DNA from 4 places in the Bradyrhizobium sp. USDA 4451 genome. Region 1 is predicted to be linked to each of the others. Evidence: riboswitches for the same ligand, from Rfam matches in the RefSeq annotation. Region 1 holds a riboswitch; each other region holds the start of a gene.

Region 1 (4,791 bases):
CAAGCCAGGCTTTCCGCTTTCCAGTCCAATGGGTGAACCGGCCCGATCCGGATTTTCGCGGCTACGCCGGATCGGTGGCTTCCGGCAGGATCTCGGCAGGCGACGAGATCGTCGTCGCCGCATCCGGACGTACCACCCGCATCAAGCGGATCGTGACCCATGATGGCGACCTTGTCGACGCCGAAGCCGGCGATGCCGTCACCATTACGCTGGAAGACGAGATCGACATTGGCCGTGGCGATCTTCTGACGCGACCAACCGAACGACCCAGCGTCGCCGATCAATTCGCCGCTTATCTGATCTGGATGGACAACGAGTCGCTCGCTCTCGGACTAAATTACATCCTGCGGATTGGCTTGCAAACGGTCGCCGGCAGCATTACCGCGATCAGGCATCGGATCGATGTCAACACATGTGAGCACCTGGCTGCCGAGACGCTTTCTCTCAATGAGATCGCGTTCTGCAATATTGCGACTGCACTGCCCGCCGCATTCGATCCTTACGACGTCAACCGGAAAACCGGATCATTTATCGTCATTGATCGTTGCACCAATCGCACCGTCGGCGCCGGCATGATTGCGTTTCCGCTGCGGCGGGCCACCAATGTTTCCTGCCAGGCGCTTTCGGTGGGCAGGAGTGAGCGCGCCGCGCTCAAGGATCAGAAGCCTTGCGTCGTCTGGTTCACCGGTCTGTCTGGCGCGGGAAAGTCGACGATCGCCAACATGGTTGATCAGAAGCTGCTCGCAATGTCGCGGCATGCCATGCTGCTGGATGGTGACGACCTCCGGAACGGATTGAACGCGGACCTGGGCTTCTCGAAGGCTGCGCGGGTGGAAAACATTCGGCGTGCCGGACAGGTTGCCAAGTTGATGCTGGACAGCGGCTTGATCGTGATCTGTTCGTTCATCTCCCCCTACAGGTCCGAACGAGATATGGTTCGCAGCCTGATTGGTAAGGACGAGTTCATCGAAGTCTTTATCGATACGCCAATCGAGGAATGCGCAAGGCGGGATCCAAAAGGTCTCTACTCAAAGGCAAAAGCCGGTGAGATCAAGAACTTCACGGGCATCGATGCGTCCTACGAAGCGCCGATAAGGCCCGAGATTCATCTCAGGACAATGGAGCACGCGCCAGAGCAAGCAGCGGAAGTCGTCGTCAACGCCGTGATGGCGCGCGCAGTCCTCTGCGACGAGCGGCGATAACCTGCCGATTCGTGGTCGCGGATGCCGCTCTCCTGCCTACTGGCCTGCCGAAGGCGACTCGGGTTAGGTGCGAGCATCGATCGGATTCGTCGATGCTAAGGGATTAAGATGGTTGCATCCACTCGTCGATTGCCCGCTTTCGGTTATGTGCTCGAAGTCGACGGTCAATTGAAAACCGAGTTCGCGACAAGAGACGGCGCCTGGGCAGGAGCGCAAGAGCTTAAGAAGCGCCGTCCCATGCTCCAGGTCAAAGTCTATGACGCCATGACGAAGGACAGAGACGAAGTCAGCCTTCCAGTCGCCTAAGTGTCTTCAAGCGTCCTTTTTTCTTCGTGGGGCTAGCGCCGGGCCGAGTTACTGTGCAGGCAGAGCCGCAGCGTCTTGGAGCCTCGATCTCGTCCGCAATTCCGAGATTGAGAGGCAAAGTTATCTCTTTTTCCTCAGCCACGGCGTCTCGCCTGTTCGCCGGCGACTACTTGACGCGCCCTCTGAGGCCATTTCGCTTTGTCATCGGTAGTGTTCGAAAGGCTATTCAAGGGCGCTCGGTGGGTTCTGGCAGGACAATGCCGGAGCGGCCCTGCGCAACTATAAGTGGCGCGGCGATGACCATTCCATACCACCGGGATTCGCAATTCCGAGAAGGGGCAAGAGCGGCGAACCGCAGCCAGGAAACCTGCTAGCAGCCATTGTCATGCGCAATGCGTCGGACGGGGTGCTCTGAGGCACTGGTTGGCTCGCTAAACTTGACTACGGCTCAGATCGAGGTTGCAACGTCAACGCGGCGGCGCAATCGCGCGACACGAGCTCACGGCCGATATAAGCCTGACGAAGCGGTCGAGCACGTTAGCCGAGCAGAGCGGCACGAAACCTGCACCGCGAAGGAGGCACTAGCCATGAAAAGTAGGAAATGCCACTCAACTCCACTGCCGTTGCGACCAGCGCAATTGTCCACCTCGTGCTGCGAATGGTCATGATCATCGTATGCTGTATCCGTCGGTTCGTCTTCAGTCTGACCGGACCGGCTTTGGCGTGCGCGGCGCCTATGCAACGAGGGACGTTCGTAACCAAACTCATCTAGATGCGCTACCGAAGCAAGATCATGTTCTCATATCTAACGCTTGCCTTAGACGACGGATCGGCGGCCTCGCGTAGTCGAATCATCTCGCTCTATGCCTTCTTGTTGGCCATCAATTGCTTGGCCTGGACCTGGGCCATCGTAGCGCTGTCCGACAGGCCGACGCTGCTGGCGACAGCCTTGCTGGCCTATGTGCTCGGCCTTCGGCACGCCGTCGATGCCGATCATATCGCGACCATCGACAATGTCGTTCGCAAGCTGATGCAGGATGGCAGGCACCCTCTCGCGGTCGGACTTTTCTTCGCCTTTGGCCATTCCTTGTCGGTTGCAGTGGCGGTCGCCGCGATCGCAGCTGCGGCGCTCGCCCTGCAAAGCGGTTTCCAGGAGTTCCGGGCGGTTGGCAGCATCATCGGCACCGGCGCATCAGCCTTCTTCTTACTGACGATTGCCGCCATCAACCTTGTGATCCTACGGGATGTCTGGCGGAGCTTTCAGCGTGCGCGGCGTGGCGAACGAATTGGAGAGCATGAGTTCGATCTGCTTCTGTCTGGTCGTGGCTTGCTGTCCCGGCTCTTGCGCCCACTGTTTCGCATGGTGACGGCGAGCTGGCAGATGTTCGCGATCGGTCTGTTGTTCGGCCTCGGATTTGATACCGCGACGGAAATCAGCCTTTTCACCGTCGCAGCCGGGCAAGCTTCGGGAGGGCTAGACTTCACTACGGTGATGATATTTCCGGCTCTCTTCGCCGCCGGCATGATGCTCGTCGATACGACCGACAGCGTCTTGATGGTCGGCGCGTATGGCTGGGCTTTCCTCAATCCGATCCGCAAGATCTGGTACAATCTGACCATTACGGCGATCTCAGTCGTCGTGGCGCTGCTGATCGGCGGCATCGAGGCACTTGGCCTGCTCGCCAACAAATTAGCGCTTGAAGGCACCTTCTGGAGCGCGGTGAACGATCTCAACGGCAGCTTGGCCAATTTCGGCTATCTCGTCGTCGGCGTCTTCCTGGTCAGTTGGGCGCTGTCATTTGCGATCTATCGCTGGCAAGGACTCGAAAAGCCGCTCAAGCCGGGGTGAACTCATACAACCAATCATCGCACGTCTTCGGCGTCATCAGCTCCGTGCGTCGGACATCGAACAATGTCGGGTTCAATACCACCAGCGCAAAAGCGACTTCGAACTAGCCGATCGCTGGCGTTCAAAACTGCGAATAGTTTACGCTCTGGCCAAGCGCGGTTAGTCCCGGCGCTCCACTGGTTCGCTGTGTCCGCAATCGCCGGCGGAGCGGCTTGGTTGTGCGACTAGAACCAGAAACCTCCGATATCGAGCTCGAAAGTCGCCAATGAAAGAGCGGCAACATCTCTGAGGAGATCAGTCATCGTCTGGCCTACCGCACATCTGGGCTAGTCGGCTTCTCCACCTATCGATGTCGTAAAATATTGGCATCGCTCTTGCTGGTGCACTTTAAGAAGTCGCTCGAGGGCTCGTGCCGCGTGATCAACTGCTTCGTTTTCCGTCGAACGGCTATACGTGTCCGGCAAGCGCCTCGATGAACGAAACGTGCGCATCTTCGACGCGTCGAGATATGATCGACGGCTCGCTAATCGTCGCCAGAGGTGACCGGACGTTGGTTCATCAACTCAGGTGTACTGACCAGCTCCTGCGACCGCGGATCGGCCTGCCTACCTCAAGACTGCGGATAGATAGCTATGATTGTTTTATCGACGGCGATCGACGCGGTACACGACCAATGTGGGAATGAGATAATCGAAGACGATGTCGCAGGCACACCGCGGCGGCGCCACCAGTCTGCACTGCAGCGTGCGCACTTTCTTGAAACTGATCGCACGAGCCGTTTGCCTTCGTCATCGAAATCAACGGCTGGGTGAACGCAGGTGCAGAATGAATTTGTGATCAGGCGACGGGATCTGCTCGCGCTGATCGGCACCATCGCCGGCAGTTCGGCGATGTATCACGCAATGACGAGCCTCGGCTTCGCATCCGAGTCCGCCTACAAGGGGCCGCTCAAGCTCGCGGGCGACGTCAAGGGCGCTTCGGTGTTGGTTCTCGGCGCTGGTCTTGCTGGCATGACGGCTGCGCTGGAACTGCGCAAGGCCGGCTACAAGGTCCAGATCCTCGAATTCAACAGCCGTGCCGGCGGTCGCAACTGGTCGATCCGTGGCGGGGACAGTTTTGTCGAGCTCGGCGGTTTTAAGCAGGCCTGCCAGTTCGAGCCGGGGCTCTACCTCAATCCCGGTCCGTGGCGGATTCCCTGTCACCACCGGGCGCTGCTCGATTATTGCCGCAGGCTCAATGTGACGCTGGAACCCTTCATCCAGCTCAATCATAATGCCTATCTGCACGCGACGCGCGCATTCGAAGGCAAGCCGCAACGCTTTCGCAGCATCAAGGCGGATTTCCAGGGCGGCGTGTCGGAGCTGCTCGCGAAAGTCAGCCAGCAGGGCAGGCTCGAGGAGTTCGTCAGCAAGGAAGACCAGGAGATCCTGCTGC
Region 2 (4,791 bases), 5.2 Mb from region 1:
GCCGTTCGAGGTCGCCGCGTAAACCTTGTCGAACAGATTGTAGACGCGGAACGCCACTGTGTTGCGGTCATCCGGCCTCCATCTGATGCCGCCATTGACCACGTTGTAGCCCGGCCGCAATTGGCTGTTGGCGAGATCGGAGTACATCGCGCCTACGAGCTGCACGCCGCCATAGACCGACCAGTTGGGCGCAAAATCCCAGGTCAGCCAGACGTTCGACACCTGCTGCGGCACATTGACCGGGACATTGCCGTTGTAGCTGACGATCTTGCCGCCGACCACCTGGCTGTTGTTGTCGTACCGGGCGCGCAGCAGCGCCAGGTTGGCGTCGACACGCCAGCCGTCGTTCAGCGCGAGTCCGATCGATCCTTCGACGCCGCGGGATGATTGCTGGCCGATCTGCAATGCCAGGCCGGCGGTCGGATTGCTGGGATCAGGAACCGTCAAGCCAGTCTTGACGATCTCGTAAGCAGCCAGCGTCCACTCGCCGCGGCCGCCCCAGAACGACTGCTTGACCCCGATCTCGGTCTGCTTGCCGATCGCGAGCTGGAAGGTCTTCTGCGAGACGGGCAGCGAGATCAGGTTGCTGACCGGATCGACGCCGACCGCATACTGGCCATAGAATGCGAGGTTCTTGATCGGCTCGTACACCAGCCCGGTGCGCCAGCTGGTTCCCGACAGCGTGGTTTCAAAACTGTTCGCCGGCGTCTTGTAGTCGGTGCGATCGACCTCGGGCCGGTCGTACCGGACGCCTGTCACGAGCGACAATTGGTCGGTCAGCGACAGGCGATCCTCGGCGAACAGCGCATATTGATTGACGACCGCGTTGAAGCCCGGCGTCGTCGCCGTCGTGGTCGCGAAGAACGAACCGGGATCGAACACGTAGGGATTGACCGATGACGCGCCGCCATAGGGCGAGTTGTTGATGTGGGTGAAGTCGATCCGGTTGACATCGAACCCGGCAACGACCTGGTTCGCGAGCCCGAACATGTGACCGCTGAAGGTCGCATCCATCCGGTTGCCGAGCTGCTTCTGGTCATGGAATATCTCGATATAGCTCGAACGATCGATCAGCCGGGTGTTCGGATTCCAGCTGTAGTTCTCGATGTCGCGCCAGTGCCGCTCGCTGGTCAGATAATACAGCGTGTTGTTGAGCTTGATGCCGTCGGCGACATCCCATTCGGTCCTGAACTGGGTCCAGCTGTCCTGGTAGCGGATCGCGCTGTCTGATGCGTTGTAATTCTTGAAGCGCAGCGCGTCCTGGATCGAACCGTTGATCAGCGGCGTGCCGAAATAGCGCGACGGGCTGCGGTCGCCATAATCCTCGGACAGCGTGAAGGCGAGATTGTCCGACGCCTGCACTCGGACGGCTGCGGAGACCACCGCATTCGAGGTCTTGTCGCGATCGACCCAGCCGTCCGACATGTTGCCGGTGGCGTTGATCCGGTATGACACATTGGGATTGATCGGACCGGTGCTGTCGACCGAAAGCCGCCGCGTCATGTTGCTGTCGAGCGAGACCTCGGCCTCGTTATACGATGTGTTGAGCGGCTTCTTCGGGATCACGTTGATGACGCCGCCGATCGCGCCTTCGCCGTACAGCACCGATGCCGGACCGCGCAGCACCTCGATGCGCTGCGTCGACCAGGTATCGTAGGGGAACGTCAAGGTGCCGGAGCCGACATAGAAGCGCGTGCCGTCATACAAGGTCATCACCGAGTTGCTGCCGGCAAAGCCGCGGGTGCTGAACGACAGGCCGCCATTGCCGGGCGCCGGCGTTGCGATGAACCCGGCCGCGTCCTGGGTGACGGCATCGAGCACATTGTGCTGGCCGCGTTCGGCAATGGTCTGCGCCGTGACGATCTCGACGCTGGCCGGCGTCTGTAATGGCGTGAGGTTGAGACGGCTGCCGGTGCCGCCCGGCGTGTTGGCGTTGAGCGTCGGCGATGCCGTCCCCGATGTGCCCGACGCCGCGGCGTGCGGCGTGCCGCCCGCTGCCGCTGACGCTGCGGGTCTCGCGCGCGGCCGCGACGACGCGGCGGTATTGCTGCTGCGCGCCGCGGGCCTGGGCTTTGCGGACGCCGAGGGCGACACCTCGATCGGATCGAGGCTTGTGGTTGGAGCTGTTTGTGCCGAGCCTTCAGCCGGCAGCAGCAACGATGACAGGGAGCAGACGAGACCGAGGCGCCATTTGCGCGCAACGGGAGAGGACGGAGACATGAAAACGACTCGCGGTAACGTGGCACGTCACCGCGAACGCGGACTGGCGCATCGCCGAAAGGGCAGTGCTCCGATCCCACCAGGACGCCCCCGCCCGATGTGCTCGCGTGTGACCACGACTGACGGCAGGTCTCCTGGCTCACGGGTCATCGCCTGTCGACGCCTTCCCGGGCGGATAGCCCAGTGGCAAATTTGACGAAAGGCTCGCCGTTTACAGTTGCGGGGACAGCTGCGGCATTGGGGTTACCCTCGCACCGCATTCCCTTTTGATCCCCGAAGGGAACCGTCGGTGAAAACGATAGGTGCAGTCGGCATGGCTGTCAATTCGATGCGATTGTCGCACGCATGCTTTCATGTCACGCGACGCATCCCTGCATCACCTCATCGATCTCCGCACGCGAGAGCGCGCCCATCTCGGCGATGAACACGATCCGCGTGCGTGGCACGCCGGGCGCCGGCACGCCGCCGGCAGCCAAGGTCGCGCGGCCGCCGGCGAGCTGAAACACCGTCAGCCGTCCGGGCTGCTCGACCGTCTCGAACAAGCCCTTCGCGCGCGCCAGCTTCGGCGCCAGTTTGCCGATCGCCTGCTGCAGGCGCGGCAGCGATACCTGCCGCTCCGACGTCCAGCTCAGCGTCTCGAACCGGTCGGACACCGGCCGTCGCGGCGCGGTCTCGCGCGGCGCGGGCAGATGATCGAGATCCGCCGGAAACAGCAGCTCCGCCGGCACCTCGCCATGCACGGCATCGACGATCACAGCCGCCGGACGCACCACGCGCACGGCATCGCGAATCGCGGCGCACGCGGCTGCATCGGCGAGATCGACCTTGCTCAGCGCCACCACATCGGCCGCCCGCAGCTGCGCGCGCAGCAGCGCATCGTCCAGCGCGGCGACCGGCTGCGTGGCGTCGACCACGCACAGCACGGTCTCCAGCGGCGCCTCCTTCCAGATCACGGGATCCATCAGATTGCGGACGATGTCCGCGGGATCGGCGATGCCGCTGGTCTCGATCACGATGAACTCGGGACGCGGATCACGCCGCAGCAAACTGGCGAGCGTGCGCAGCAGGTCGCCCTCCAGCGTGCAGCAGATGCAGCCATTGCTCAGGCTGACCACGCCGTCGCTGGCGCCCGCGATCAGCTCGGCATCGATATTGATCGCGCCGAAATCATTCACCACGGCGGCGATGCGCCGTCCTTGCGCATGCGCCAGCAGATGGTTGACGACCGTGGTCTTGCCCGCCCCGAGAAAACCCGCGACCAGCAGGATCGGGACCGCCACCTCAGCCTCCGGTGACGGGCCGGCGCACCGGCCGGCCGGGACGCGCCGCGACGTCGAGCACGCCATCATTGATCAGCGGCTGGCCGCTGACCACGAGATGGCGCACGCCTTCCGCCGGGCGATTCATCGCAGAGAAGGTCGCGCGGTCGCTCAGCGTCTCGTAGTCGAACACCACGACGTCGGCGTCGGCGCCGGCCTGCAGCCTGCCCTTGGCGCGCATCGCGGGCGTGCTCGCCGACAGGATCTCGGCCGGGATCAGCGCGCATTTGCGGATGCCCTCGAGCAGCGACAGCTTCTTGCGCTCGCGCACCCATTCGCGGATGAAGCGGGTGAAGCAGCCCGCCGAGCGCGGATGCGAGGTGGCATCGTCCGGCAGCGGCCAGGCGTCGCCGCTATAGGGACGGCCATCCGACAGCGTCCAGGGCATCGCGTCGGAGGCGATCGCGCCGCCCGGATACAGCACCGCCATGTCGAGCAAATCGCGATGATGCGAATTGTTCTCGATATCGAGCACATGCCACAGCACCAGCGCCGAGGGATCTGCGGCCTGCGCCGCCAGCAACTCCTCGCGGCTGCCGAAGCGGTGACCGTCAGTCACGCGCTGCACTGAGTCGTAGCCGAGACCGTTGCGCTCCTCGAATTTCGGATCGCTGAAGAAGGTCGCGGCCAGCACGGTCGAGCCGGTGCCATAGGGATAGGCTTCCACCGTGATCGGCAGGCCCTGCGCCTGCGCTTTCGCGATCAGCGCAACGCAGCGCTCGATGTCGGTCTTGCTCGACGAGTTGAAGTGGCAGATGTGCATATGCGCGCCGGTGGCGCCGGCATAGCCGATCAGGCGGATATAGGCCTCGGCCGCGCTCTCGGGGTCGATGCGAGACATGTAGGCGACGTGGGTGAAGGTCGGCACCGCATGATTGGCCGCGAGCTGGCACACCGCGGTCAATTCCTGCACGCCGGCGCCCGGCGCATAGGCGTTGAGGATGCCGATGCCGATGCCGCCCTCGTTCAATCCATTGGCGAGACGCTCGAGGATGCCGCCGACCTCGCCCTCGGTCGCGACGTTCTCGATCCAGCGCCGATCACGCATCGCGGCGCCGAACGATTCCAGCGAGCTCTCCGAATTCGAGCCGGTCATTGCGCCGATCCGCGCGAACGCCCAATTGGCGGCGGCGCCGTAGTTCAGCACCCGGCCCTTCTCGGCCTGCCGCTTGTACCAGGACGCCACCGGCAGCACGCCGGCCTCGAGGTCGAGCGTCGTCGTCACCCCGTCGAACGCCTGCATGCGATCGGC
Region 3 (4,791 bases), 3.1 Mb from region 1:
GACGTGACGAAGACGCCGTGGGCCTCGAATCCCTTCGCCCGCAATGCATCGATCAGTGCATCGACCGGCGCCGTGTCGCCGGCCGCCAGATACGAACGATAGAAGGTCACCAGCACGAGCGGCCGGCCATCCGACGCCGGCAGCGCCGCGACCGCACCGCGCCCGGAATCGTAGACGCCGATCTCGGGAAGATCGATCTCGCCGACAACAGGTCCGGCATAGAGCCCGGACGCCAGCGCCAGTTGCGCGATCACGGCCTGTGCGGCAACCGGCCCGCCCTTGTCGCACAGCACTTTCAGGCGACGCAGTGTCGACACCGGCAAGGTCGAAAATTCATCAAGCCGCAGATCGTCGCGTCCGTCCGCCGGCAGCACCACCAAAGCGATGCCGCGTTCCTTTGCCAGACGGTGCACCGCGGCCAGCCCGTATGACCAATAGGGCTCGCCGCCGATCAGCCGGATCAGGATGCCGCGCGCGTGCGACAGCGTCCGCTCGATATAGGTGTCGACCGACAGCGGATGGCGCAGCTCCGCGAGATTGGCGAGCCGCAGCGGCGGCAGCGCGGCGCGGCCGCGACGCCAACCGGCCGCGAACGCAGCGAGATCGCTGTCGGAAAACGACAACACCACGAGATCGGCCGGATCCTGGCCGAGGTCCCTTGGCGTCGCGGTCTCTTCAAGGCCGCGGCTCTCGCGGAAGACGACATGCATCAGACACCAAGCCGCGCCCTGATCGCGGATTCATCGATATCGCCGTGTTCGCCGATCACGACCAGCTTCGACTGCCGCGGGCGCATGCCCCAGGGCATGTCGAACTGATGCCGCACCCGCTCGCCGACCGATTGCACCAGCAACCGCATCGGCTTGCCTTCGACCGCGATATAGCCTTTGGCGCGCAGCACGTTCTGCTCGCGCGCCAACCCCTTGATCGAGGCCACCAACGCATCGATATCCGTAACCTCCGGAAGATCGATCACCACCGAATTGAAATCGTCGTGCTCGTGCTCCTCCTCGCCGTCGTGATGCGAGGGCCGTGACGCGAGGTCATCCTCCGCCGCCGCCTCAAGGCCCAGGATCACGCGGGCATCGATGGCACCGTCGACGATCGGCAGCATCGGCACCTCGCGCGGCATCTCGGCCGCGATCACTTCTTTCGCCGCCTTGATCCCCTCCGCCCCAGCGAGATCGGCCTTGGTCAGCAGCACGACATCGGCACAGGCGATCTGGTCCTCGAACACCTCCGACAGCGGCGTCTCGTGATCGAGATTCTCATCGGCCGCGCGTTGCGCCTCGACCGCGGCCACGTCAGGCGCAAAGCGGCCGGCGGCGACGGCCTCGGCATCGGCCAGCGCGATCACGCCGTCGACCGTGATCCGCGAACGGATCTCCGGCCAGTCGAACGCCTTGAGCAACGGCTTCGGCAAAGCGAGGCCCGATGTCTCGATCACGATGTGATCGGGCTTCACGGGTCGCGCCAACAACTGCTCCATCGCCGGGATGAAATCGTCGGCGACGGTGCAGCAGATGCAGCCATTGGCGAGCTCGACGATGTTCTCGCTCGGGCAATTGGCATCGGCGCAGGATTTCAGGATGTCGCCATCGACACCTTCGCTGCCGAATTCGTTGACCAGCACCGCGAGCTTCTTGCCGTTGGCGTTGCGGATCAGGTGCTGGATCAGCGTCGTCTTGCCGGATCCGAGAAAGCCGGTCACGACGGTGACCGGAACCTTGGCGAGGGTAGTCATTCGGCGGCCTCCGGCACGACGGGAAGAGGTGGAATGCGGGCGAGCGATTGCTTGCGGAAGATTTCGGGACGGCTGCGCCACGGCACGATGCCGTCGGGCGCCGCCGCATAGGCGGACGCGCCGGCGATCACATCCCTGGCATTGGCTTCGGACAAGCGGCCGTAGACATAGGACCATCGCCCCGGCGCGCTGAGCGCGACCGAGCACCCCTGGCTGCACGCCGACAGGCATTCCACGGGAACCAGATTGACGTCATCAGGCACGCCGGCCTCGACGAGCGCGGCATGCAGGCGCGCACCGGGCGCGGCCTCACCTTCGCCCAGCGTCTGGCCGGCGCGGCAGGTGATACAGACATGAAGTGTAACGCTCATCGCCCTTCCTGGATTGACAACGGGAAGCGATGAGGCACACGAACCGATGCGAACAGGTTCGTTCCCCGTCGCGGAACACCCCGTCCGCCGGTCTCACAACTGCTGCGCTGGCAGGTCTCCCGGCTTGCGGAGCAGGATTTCTCCCTTTGATCCCCGCCTTCCCGATCCCTTTGGGGAATCAGTGGCTTTGGGCATCTCTCCGGTCACGGTCGCGGGGGCGGCTGCTTTTCAGGCCCGACTTGAGCCCTATCGCATTCCCTCTTCGCCTGTCATAGGACAGGAACCAACGCGGGCCCACCATTCGTCCGCGGCTCGAACTTGTCAAGCCGAAGGAACGCCATGACGTCTGAAGGAAACGGGGCCGAAGACGAGATCGTCAGCAGCGATGCGTCGCTGGACGCGCGCCACGCGACCAAGATGGCGAAAAAGAAGGTCGCTCGCGACAAGATCATGGCGACCAAGAGCGGCGAAAAGGGCCTGATCATCGTTCATACCGGCGCCGGCAAGGGAAAATCGTCCTCCGCCTTCGGCATGATCGTGCGCTGCGTCGCGCACGGCTTTCCCTGTGCTGTGGTGCAGTTCATCAAGGGCGCCTGGGATACCGGCGAACGCCGCCTGCTCACCGGGCATTTCGGCGACCTCTGTCAATTCCACGCGATGGGCGAAGGTTTTACCTGGGAAACGCAGGATCGCGCCCGAGACATTGCAGCCGCCCAAGCGGGCTGGGAAAAGGCCAAGCAGCTGATCGCCGACCCGAGCCTGCGTATGGTGGTGCTCGACGAGATCAACATCGCGTTGCGCTACGACTATCTCGCAATCGCCGATGTCGTCCAATTCCTCACGACGTCGAAGCCGCCGATGACACATGTCGTGCTCACCGGACGCAACGCCAAGGACGAATTGATCGAGATCGCCGATCTCGTCACCGAGATGACGCTGGTGAAGCATCCGTTCCGCTCCGGCATCAAGGCGCAGCCGGGCGTCGAGTTCTGACGGACAGCACCATGGCGCGCGCGTTGATGATCCAGGGAGCGGGCTCGGACGTGGGCAAGTCGCTCATCGTCGCCGGCCTCGCGCGCGCCGCCACGCGACGCGGCCTCCGCGTGCTGCCGTTCAAGCCGCAGAACATGTCGAACAACGCGGCCGTGACCATCGACGGCGGCGAGATCGGACGCGCGCAGGCCTTGCAGGCGCTAGCCGCCGGCGTCGAGCCGCACACCGATATGAACCCGGTGCTACTGAAGCCGGAAACCGATGTCGGCGCCCAGGTCATCGTGCACGGCAAGCGCATCGCGACCGCCCGCGCGCGGGACTATGCCGCCATGAAGCCGTCGCTGATGGGCGCAGTGCTGGAGAGCTTTGAGCGGCTGAAGGCGCGCGCCGACCTGGTGCTGGTCGAAGGCGCCGGCAGCCCGGCCGAGGTCAATTTGCGCAAGTCCGACATCGCCAATATGGGCTTTGCGCGCCGGGCCGACGTCCCGGTGGTGCTGGTCGGCGACATCGACCGCGGCGGCGTGATCGCGCAGCTCGTCGGCATCAGGACGGTAATCGATCCCGACGATGCCGCGATGATCCAGGGTTTTGTCATCAACAAATTCCGAGGTGATCTCTCGCTGTTCGATGACGGCTACCGCCTGATCGAAGCCCGCACCGCCTGGCGCGGCTTTGGCGTGCTGCCGTGGTTCGCTCGCGCCGGCGAGTTGCCCGCCGAAGACGCGCTCGGGCTCGGCGAGGCGCGCAGGCCCGGCCGATGCAAGATCGCCTTTCTAGCGCTGTCGCGGATCGCCAATTTCGACGATCTCGATCCGCTCAAGCTCGAACCCGACGTCGATCTCGTGATGGTGCGTCCAGGTCAAGCCATTCCGGGCGATGCGCGGCTCGTCATCCTGCCCGGCTCGAAATCGACCCGCGGCGACCTCGCCTTCCTGCGTGCGCAGGGCTGGGATATCGATCTGCTCGCGCATCATCGCCGTGGCGGCCATGTGCTGGGTCTGTGCGGCGGGTACCAGATGCTCGGACAGATCGTCGCCGACCCCGAGGGGATCGAGGGTCCCGCCGGCGAAACGCGCGGCCTCGGGCTGCTCGATGTCACGACCACCATGACCGAGCAGAAGACGTTGACCCGCGTCAGTGCGGTACACGCCGCGACCGGCCAGCCGATCAGCGCCTACGAAATCCATATCGGGCGCACCGACGGCACGGATCGCGCGCGGCCTTTTGCATCGCTCGACGGCGTGGCTGAAGGCGCGGTGTCCGCCGACGGGCGGGTTCAGGGCAGCTATCTACACGGCCTGTTCACCTCGGACGATTTCCGCAAGGCCTTCCTCGCACGGCTCGACATCCCCGCCGCTGATCAGCCCTATGGCGCCAGGGTCGAGAGCGCGCTCGACGCGCTGGCCGAACACATCGAGACCCATCTCGATGTCGAAGGCCTGCTGGCGCTGGCGCGCTAAACCGACAGCGCAGCGGAAAGACGTGACCATTCAGGCTCGCTGCCCGGCAGGCCCAAGCGCAGCCAGTCCGGCTTCTGCTGGAAGACGCGCGACCAGATTTGCGCACGGGCCAACTTCGCCTGCGCAGCCAGCGCATCGCCGACGTCGTAGAGACGAAACAGCGACGTGCCGCCGACCAGCTTCCAGCCCTGCACTTGCGTCTCTGTATCGAGCCTGACGCAGT
Region 4 (4,791 bases), 5.7 Mb from region 1:
GTGAATTCGACGAGGTGCAGCCCCTGGCCCTTCAGCAGGTCACGCGTCGCGCGCTTGTCGAACAGGCTGACCACGACGATGTCTGGCTTGAGCAGCAGCACGTCCTCGGCCTCGCCCGACAGGCGCGGAAAGTTTCGCGCTTTCTCGGCTGCCCAGGATTGCCAGGCATCGCGCGAAAAGCGGCTGAGGCCGAGGATCTGATCCGGGTCGGCGAGCGACAGCACGAGCTGGTCGCTGCAGACATTCATCGAGACGATGCGTGGGCCGGCGGCGGACGCGGCACCAAGCGACGTGATCCATGCCGCCGCGGCCAAGGCTGCGAGACGCCACGCGCGCATCAGACGTCCGCCCATGGCACGATGACCGCCTCGCGCTGGAATTCAGCGCGGTAGGCGCTGACGCGGAATACGCTGGCGAGAACTGCTTCCGACAGTGCCTCATCAGGCGCGCCCTGCGCCGCCAGCCGCCCCTCCGACAGCACCAGCACATGATCGGCGAAGCGCGCGGCGAGGCCGAGGTCATGCGTCACGACGATCACCAGCACGCCGGTGTCGGCGACGTTGCACAGCTTCTGCATCACGTCGATCTGATGGCGCGGATCGAGCGAGGCGGTCGGCTCGTCGGCGAGGATCACCGGCGCCTCGACCGCGAGCACCCGGGCCAGCGCGACACGGCTGCGCTCGCCTCCGGACAGCTCGGTGACGCGGCGATCGCGGAACTCGGTGACATCGACGGCCTGCATCGCCCGCAGCACCGCCTCCATATCCCTGGGCGACAGCCGCGCCGGATCGGTCGCGCCATGTGGATAGCGGCCGAGCGCCACGATATCGCGTGCCGGCAGCGGCCAGTGCACCATGTGCCCCTGCGGCAGATACGCAAAACGTTTCGCACGCTCGCGCAGCGGCAATGACGCCAGAGCCTCGCCGCCAATCCTGATCTCGCCGTCAGACGGGATCAGGCCAGCCAGCGCGCGCAACAGCGTGGTCTTGCCGGCGCCATTCGGTCCGACCAGCGCGACTAGGTGACCGGCCGCGAGCGACAGCGAGACATCGTGCAGCACCTTGCGGCTGCCGAGCGAGGCGTTGAGCGCTGTGGCGGAGAGCAGCGTCATGCCACGCCTCCGCCGAGCGCGCGGCGCTCGCGCATGATGAGGTAAAGAAAGAACGGCACGCCGATGATCGAGGTCAGCACGCCGACCTTGATGTCCGAGGTCGAGGGGATGATGCGCACCGCGATATCTGCGGCAAGCAGCAGCGCCGAGCCGGTCAGCGCGCTCGGTACCAGCAGCCGTGCGCGGATCATGACCGATCACCGGGCGCATCAGATGCGGCGCGACGAGGCCGATGAAGCCGATCGTGCCGGTCACCGCGACCGCGCCGCCGACGCCGAGCGCGACGCCCGTGATGACGAAGAGCCGCAGCCGCCCGACATCGACGCCGAGGCTCTGCGCCGCCTCCTCGCCGAGCGTCAGCACACGAAAGGCGCTCGCCTGGCTGAGCAGGATGGCCGCGCCGGCGACGATAAAGGGCAGCGCCAGCGCCACATGCTCGAAGCTGCGGTCCTCCAGCGAGCCGAGCAGCCAGAACGCGATCTCCAGCACCACGAACGGATTGCTGGAGAGGTTCATCACCAGCGCGGTCGCGGCACCCGCAAAGCTCGAGATCGCAAGCCCTGCGAGGATCAGGATCAGCAGCCCGGCATTGCGACCGGCGATCGCGAGCAATGCGAACACCGAGCCGAACGCGGCGATAATCGCCACTGCCGGCAGCGCGTAGGACCGCACATCGGCGAGGCCGAGCGCGATCACCAGCACCGCGCCGAATGCCGCCGATTGCGGCGCGCCGAACAGCGACGGCGAAGCCAGCGGATTGCGCAGCAGGCCTTGCAGCGCCGCGCCCGACAGCCCGAGAATGCCGCCGATCGCGAATGCCAGGATGGTGCGCGGCAGCCGGATCTCGCGCACGATGACCTGCGCGACGTCGCTGCCGCCACCGAACAGCGCCTCGATCACCGCGAGCGGCGACAGCCGCACCGGCCCGATGCCGAGCGAGAGCACGCACAGCAGAACCACGAGCGCGAATAGCGCCGCGGTGGCACTCCACCGCCGCCGCGCCGCGATCTCGGCCGCCAAGGCAAAATCCTGCACGCTCATCTCATCCATGCTCTTACAGCCATCGCCGTGGCAGACAAGCGACACCCGACAAAAACCGTGGCCGTGCGGCCATTGCCCGACTTCCGCCGGATTGACTTTGCTGCCCGGCCGAACCCTAGATGACCATGACGGTTCTTTCATGAGATGAAAAGGGAATGCGGTGCGGGGAAACTTCCCCAACGCCGCGGCTGCCCCCGCAACTGTATGCGGTGAATCCTTCGTCACAGGCCACTGGGAATCTCGGTCCTGGGAAGGCGACGAAGGGTAACGACCCGCGAGCCAGGAGACCTGCCGTCAGCCGTGGTCACACGCGAGGATGCCGGTCGGGGAGTACAGGCATGAGCTTCACCTGATGCTGCAAGCACATGGTGAGACTGCTTCGCGGTGACGTGCCACTGACGTTACCGAGGTCTCGCCTATGTTTTCCTTCCCACCCGACCGGCACCGCGCGCTTCTGCTCGCGTCGACGATCATCTTGCCGACGATCGTCCTCTCAACTGCGCGGGCGCAGCAGGCGCCCGCTCCCGATCAGCTGCCCACGATCGAAGTCAGCCGATCCGGCGACCAGAACGTTACCCGCGCCAAACCGCCCGCTGACGAGACCCCGGCCCCACGCCGCCCGGCGCCGGGCACCACGCAGAGCAGCAACGCGGGCAGCGGCGCCGGATCGAACTCGGCTGGAGCCGGCTCGGCCACGGGGACCGGCGGCAGCAGCGGCGGCCGCCAGTTTGCCGGGGTCGTCGGCTCCTCCTCGACCGTGATCACCGCCGACGACATCGCGCATTCGCCGTCGCAGTCGCTGCCGGAAATCCTGGCGCAGGTGCCGGGCGTGCAGCTGCAATCGCTCTATGGCGGGCCGAACGGCGCCAAGACCTCGGTCGACCTGCGTGGCTTCGGCGCATTCGCGACCGACAACACCCTGTTCCTGCTCAACGGCCGCCGCCTCAACGACGTCGACAAAGCCGGCTTCGATCTCACCACGATCCCGCTCGATTCGATCGAACGGATCGAGATCGTCAGAGGCAACAGCGGCGCGGTGCTGTACGGCGACAACGCGGTGGGCGGCGTGGTCAATATCATCACCAAGGCCGGCGCCGGCGGTCCGCCGGCCACGATGCGCACCGAGGCCGGAGTTGGCTCGTTCAACACCCGGATGGCCGCGGTCTCCGCCGCGCTGGATTCGGGACCGTGGTCGACCTCGTTCCATGGCAACGGCATCAAATCCGACGGCTACCGCGTCAACAATGCGCTCGACCAGCGCAACGCCGTCGGCAACGTCAACTACACCACGCCGGATCTCACCGCCTTCGTCACCGTCACCGGCAGCGACCAGAAGCTCGGCCTGCCCGGCGGACGGCTGGTCGATCCGTCGATCGGCGTCAACGAGTTGCTGAGTGATCGTCGCGGTGCGGCGACGCCGTTCGACTATGCCAACCAGCAGACCGCGAGCGTCACCACCGGCTTCACCAGAACGCTGGTGAACGGCGTCGACCTGATCGTCGACGGCGGCTGGCGGCAGCGCGAGACGCAGAGCGGCTTCTTCGGCACCGTGCCGACCATTAGCTTCGCCTCGACCTACAATGACGCCGCGCTGCACACCTGGTCTCTGACGCCGCGGCTCAGCGTCAAGAATGTCATGCTGGGGATGCCATCCACGATCCTGACCGGCATCGACTATTACGATTCGACCTTCCGTGAGGCACGCGGCGCCTATCAGGGCGTCGATCCCACCCACGTCTACAACATCGAGCAGCAGAGCGTGGCCGGCTATTGGCAGCACACGTTCGGCTTGCTGCCGACCATCGACTTCTCCTACGGCGCGCGGGTGCAGAACACCCACGTCTCGGCGCGCGATCGCTACGATCCGAATGCGCCGTTCGCTTTCGACACGCAGGCGGCACCGCTCGACAGCAACGAGACACAGTACGCATTGCATGTCGGTGTCGAGCATCGTTTCACCGACACCTTCTCGGCGTTCGGTCGCGCCGCGCGCGCCTTCCGCACGCCCGATGTCGACGAGCGCGTCGCATCGGGGCCGGCCTTCGATCCGCTGACATTCGCCCCGATTCCGCAGAATTTTCAGCTCAAGACCCAGACCTCGCAGGACGTCGAGGGCGGTTTCCGGGTCAAGACCGCTCGCTTCCAGATCCAGACCAGCGTCTATCTGATGGATCTCGAGAACGAGATCCATTTCAATCCGGTGCTGTTCTACAATGTTAACCTCGATCCCACCCGCCGCTACGGCTCCGAGACCAGTGCTTCGCTGAAGATCAGCGACACCGTCACCCTGCGCGGCGGCATGGCGATCACCCGCGCGGTATTTCGCGAAGGCATATGGGCCGGCAACGACGTGCCGCTGGTGTCGCGCAGCACCGGCAATCTCGGCGTGACCTGGAACATCTGGCAGAACTATCTGGTGTTCGATGCCACCGCGCGGGCCTGGAGCTCGCGCATCATGGACAACGACCAGGCCAACACCCAAAGCAAAATCCCCGGCAACGCCACTGCCGATATCAAGCTGAGCGGACAAGTCGACCGCTTGTTCTGGTCGCTGAGCGTCAACAACCTGTTCAACGCGCTGTACTACGACTACGCCATCGCGAGCTCGTTCACGGAAGGCCGCTTCTCGGCCTATCCGC

What was found. Region 1 has a riboswitch for cobalamin ahead of ACVMB0_RS36910 (HoxN/HupN/NixA family nickel/cobalt transporter). Riboswitches for the same ligand answer to the same signal wherever they lie in the genome.
Region 2: linked by a shared signal. The riboswitch ahead of ACVMB0_RS12535 (TonB-dependent receptor) and the one ahead of ACVMB0_RS36910 (HoxN/HupN/NixA family nickel/cobalt transporter) in region 1 are both predicted to bind cobalamin.
Region 3: linked by a shared signal. The riboswitch ahead of ACVMB0_RS21810 (DUF1636 family protein) and the one ahead of ACVMB0_RS36910 (HoxN/HupN/NixA family nickel/cobalt transporter) in region 1 are both predicted to bind cobalamin.
Region 4: linked by a shared signal. The riboswitch ahead of ACVMB0_RS10075 (TonB-dependent receptor) and the one ahead of ACVMB0_RS36910 (HoxN/HupN/NixA family nickel/cobalt transporter) in region 1 are both predicted to bind cobalamin.

What each region holds. Positions count from the first base shown of each region.
Region 1 is NZ_JBTRCH010000001.1:7,879,938-7,884,728, reverse strand. It holds gene cysN (sulfate adenylyltransferase subunit CysN) at 1-1,202, shown strand, start outside; gene ACVMB0_RS36915 (hypothetical protein) at 1,311-1,508, shown strand; cobalamin riboswitch at 1,700-1,897, shown strand; gene ACVMB0_RS36910 (HoxN/HupN/NixA family nickel/cobalt transporter) at 2,302-3,357, shown strand; gene ACVMB0_RS36905 (flavin monoamine oxidase family protein) at 4,176-4,791, shown strand, end outside.
Region 2 is NZ_JBTRCH010000001.1:2,712,168-2,716,958, reverse strand. It holds gene ACVMB0_RS12535 (TonB-dependent receptor) at 1-2,220, opposite strand, end outside; cobalamin riboswitch at 2,328-2,523, opposite strand; gene ACVMB0_RS12530 (CobW family GTP-binding protein) at 2,577-3,500, opposite strand; gene ACVMB0_RS12525 (amidohydrolase family protein) at 3,502-4,791, opposite strand, start outside.
Region 3 is NZ_JBTRCH010000001.1:4,753,279-4,758,069, reverse strand. It holds gene cobN (cobaltochelatase subunit CobN) at 1-710, opposite strand, end outside; gene cobW (cobalamin biosynthesis protein CobW) at 710-1,744, opposite strand; gene ACVMB0_RS21810 (DUF1636 family protein) at 1,741-2,115, opposite strand; cobalamin riboswitch at 2,208-2,418, opposite strand; gene cobO (cob(I)yrinic acid a,c-diamide adenosyltransferase) at 2,455-3,108, shown strand; gene ACVMB0_RS21800 (cobyric acid synthase) at 3,120-4,568, shown strand; gene cobD (threonine-phosphate decarboxylase CobD) at 4,565-4,791, opposite strand, start outside.
Region 4 is NZ_JBTRCH010000001.1:2,197,498-2,202,288, reverse strand. It holds gene ACVMB0_RS10090 (ABC transporter substrate-binding protein) at 1-338, opposite strand, end outside; gene ACVMB0_RS10085 (ABC transporter ATP-binding protein) at 338-1,111, opposite strand; partial or broken gene ACVMB0_RS10080 (FecCD family ABC transporter permease) at 1,108-2,152, opposite strand; cobalamin riboswitch at 2,265-2,462, shown strand; gene ACVMB0_RS10075 (TonB-dependent receptor) at 2,571-4,791, shown strand, end outside.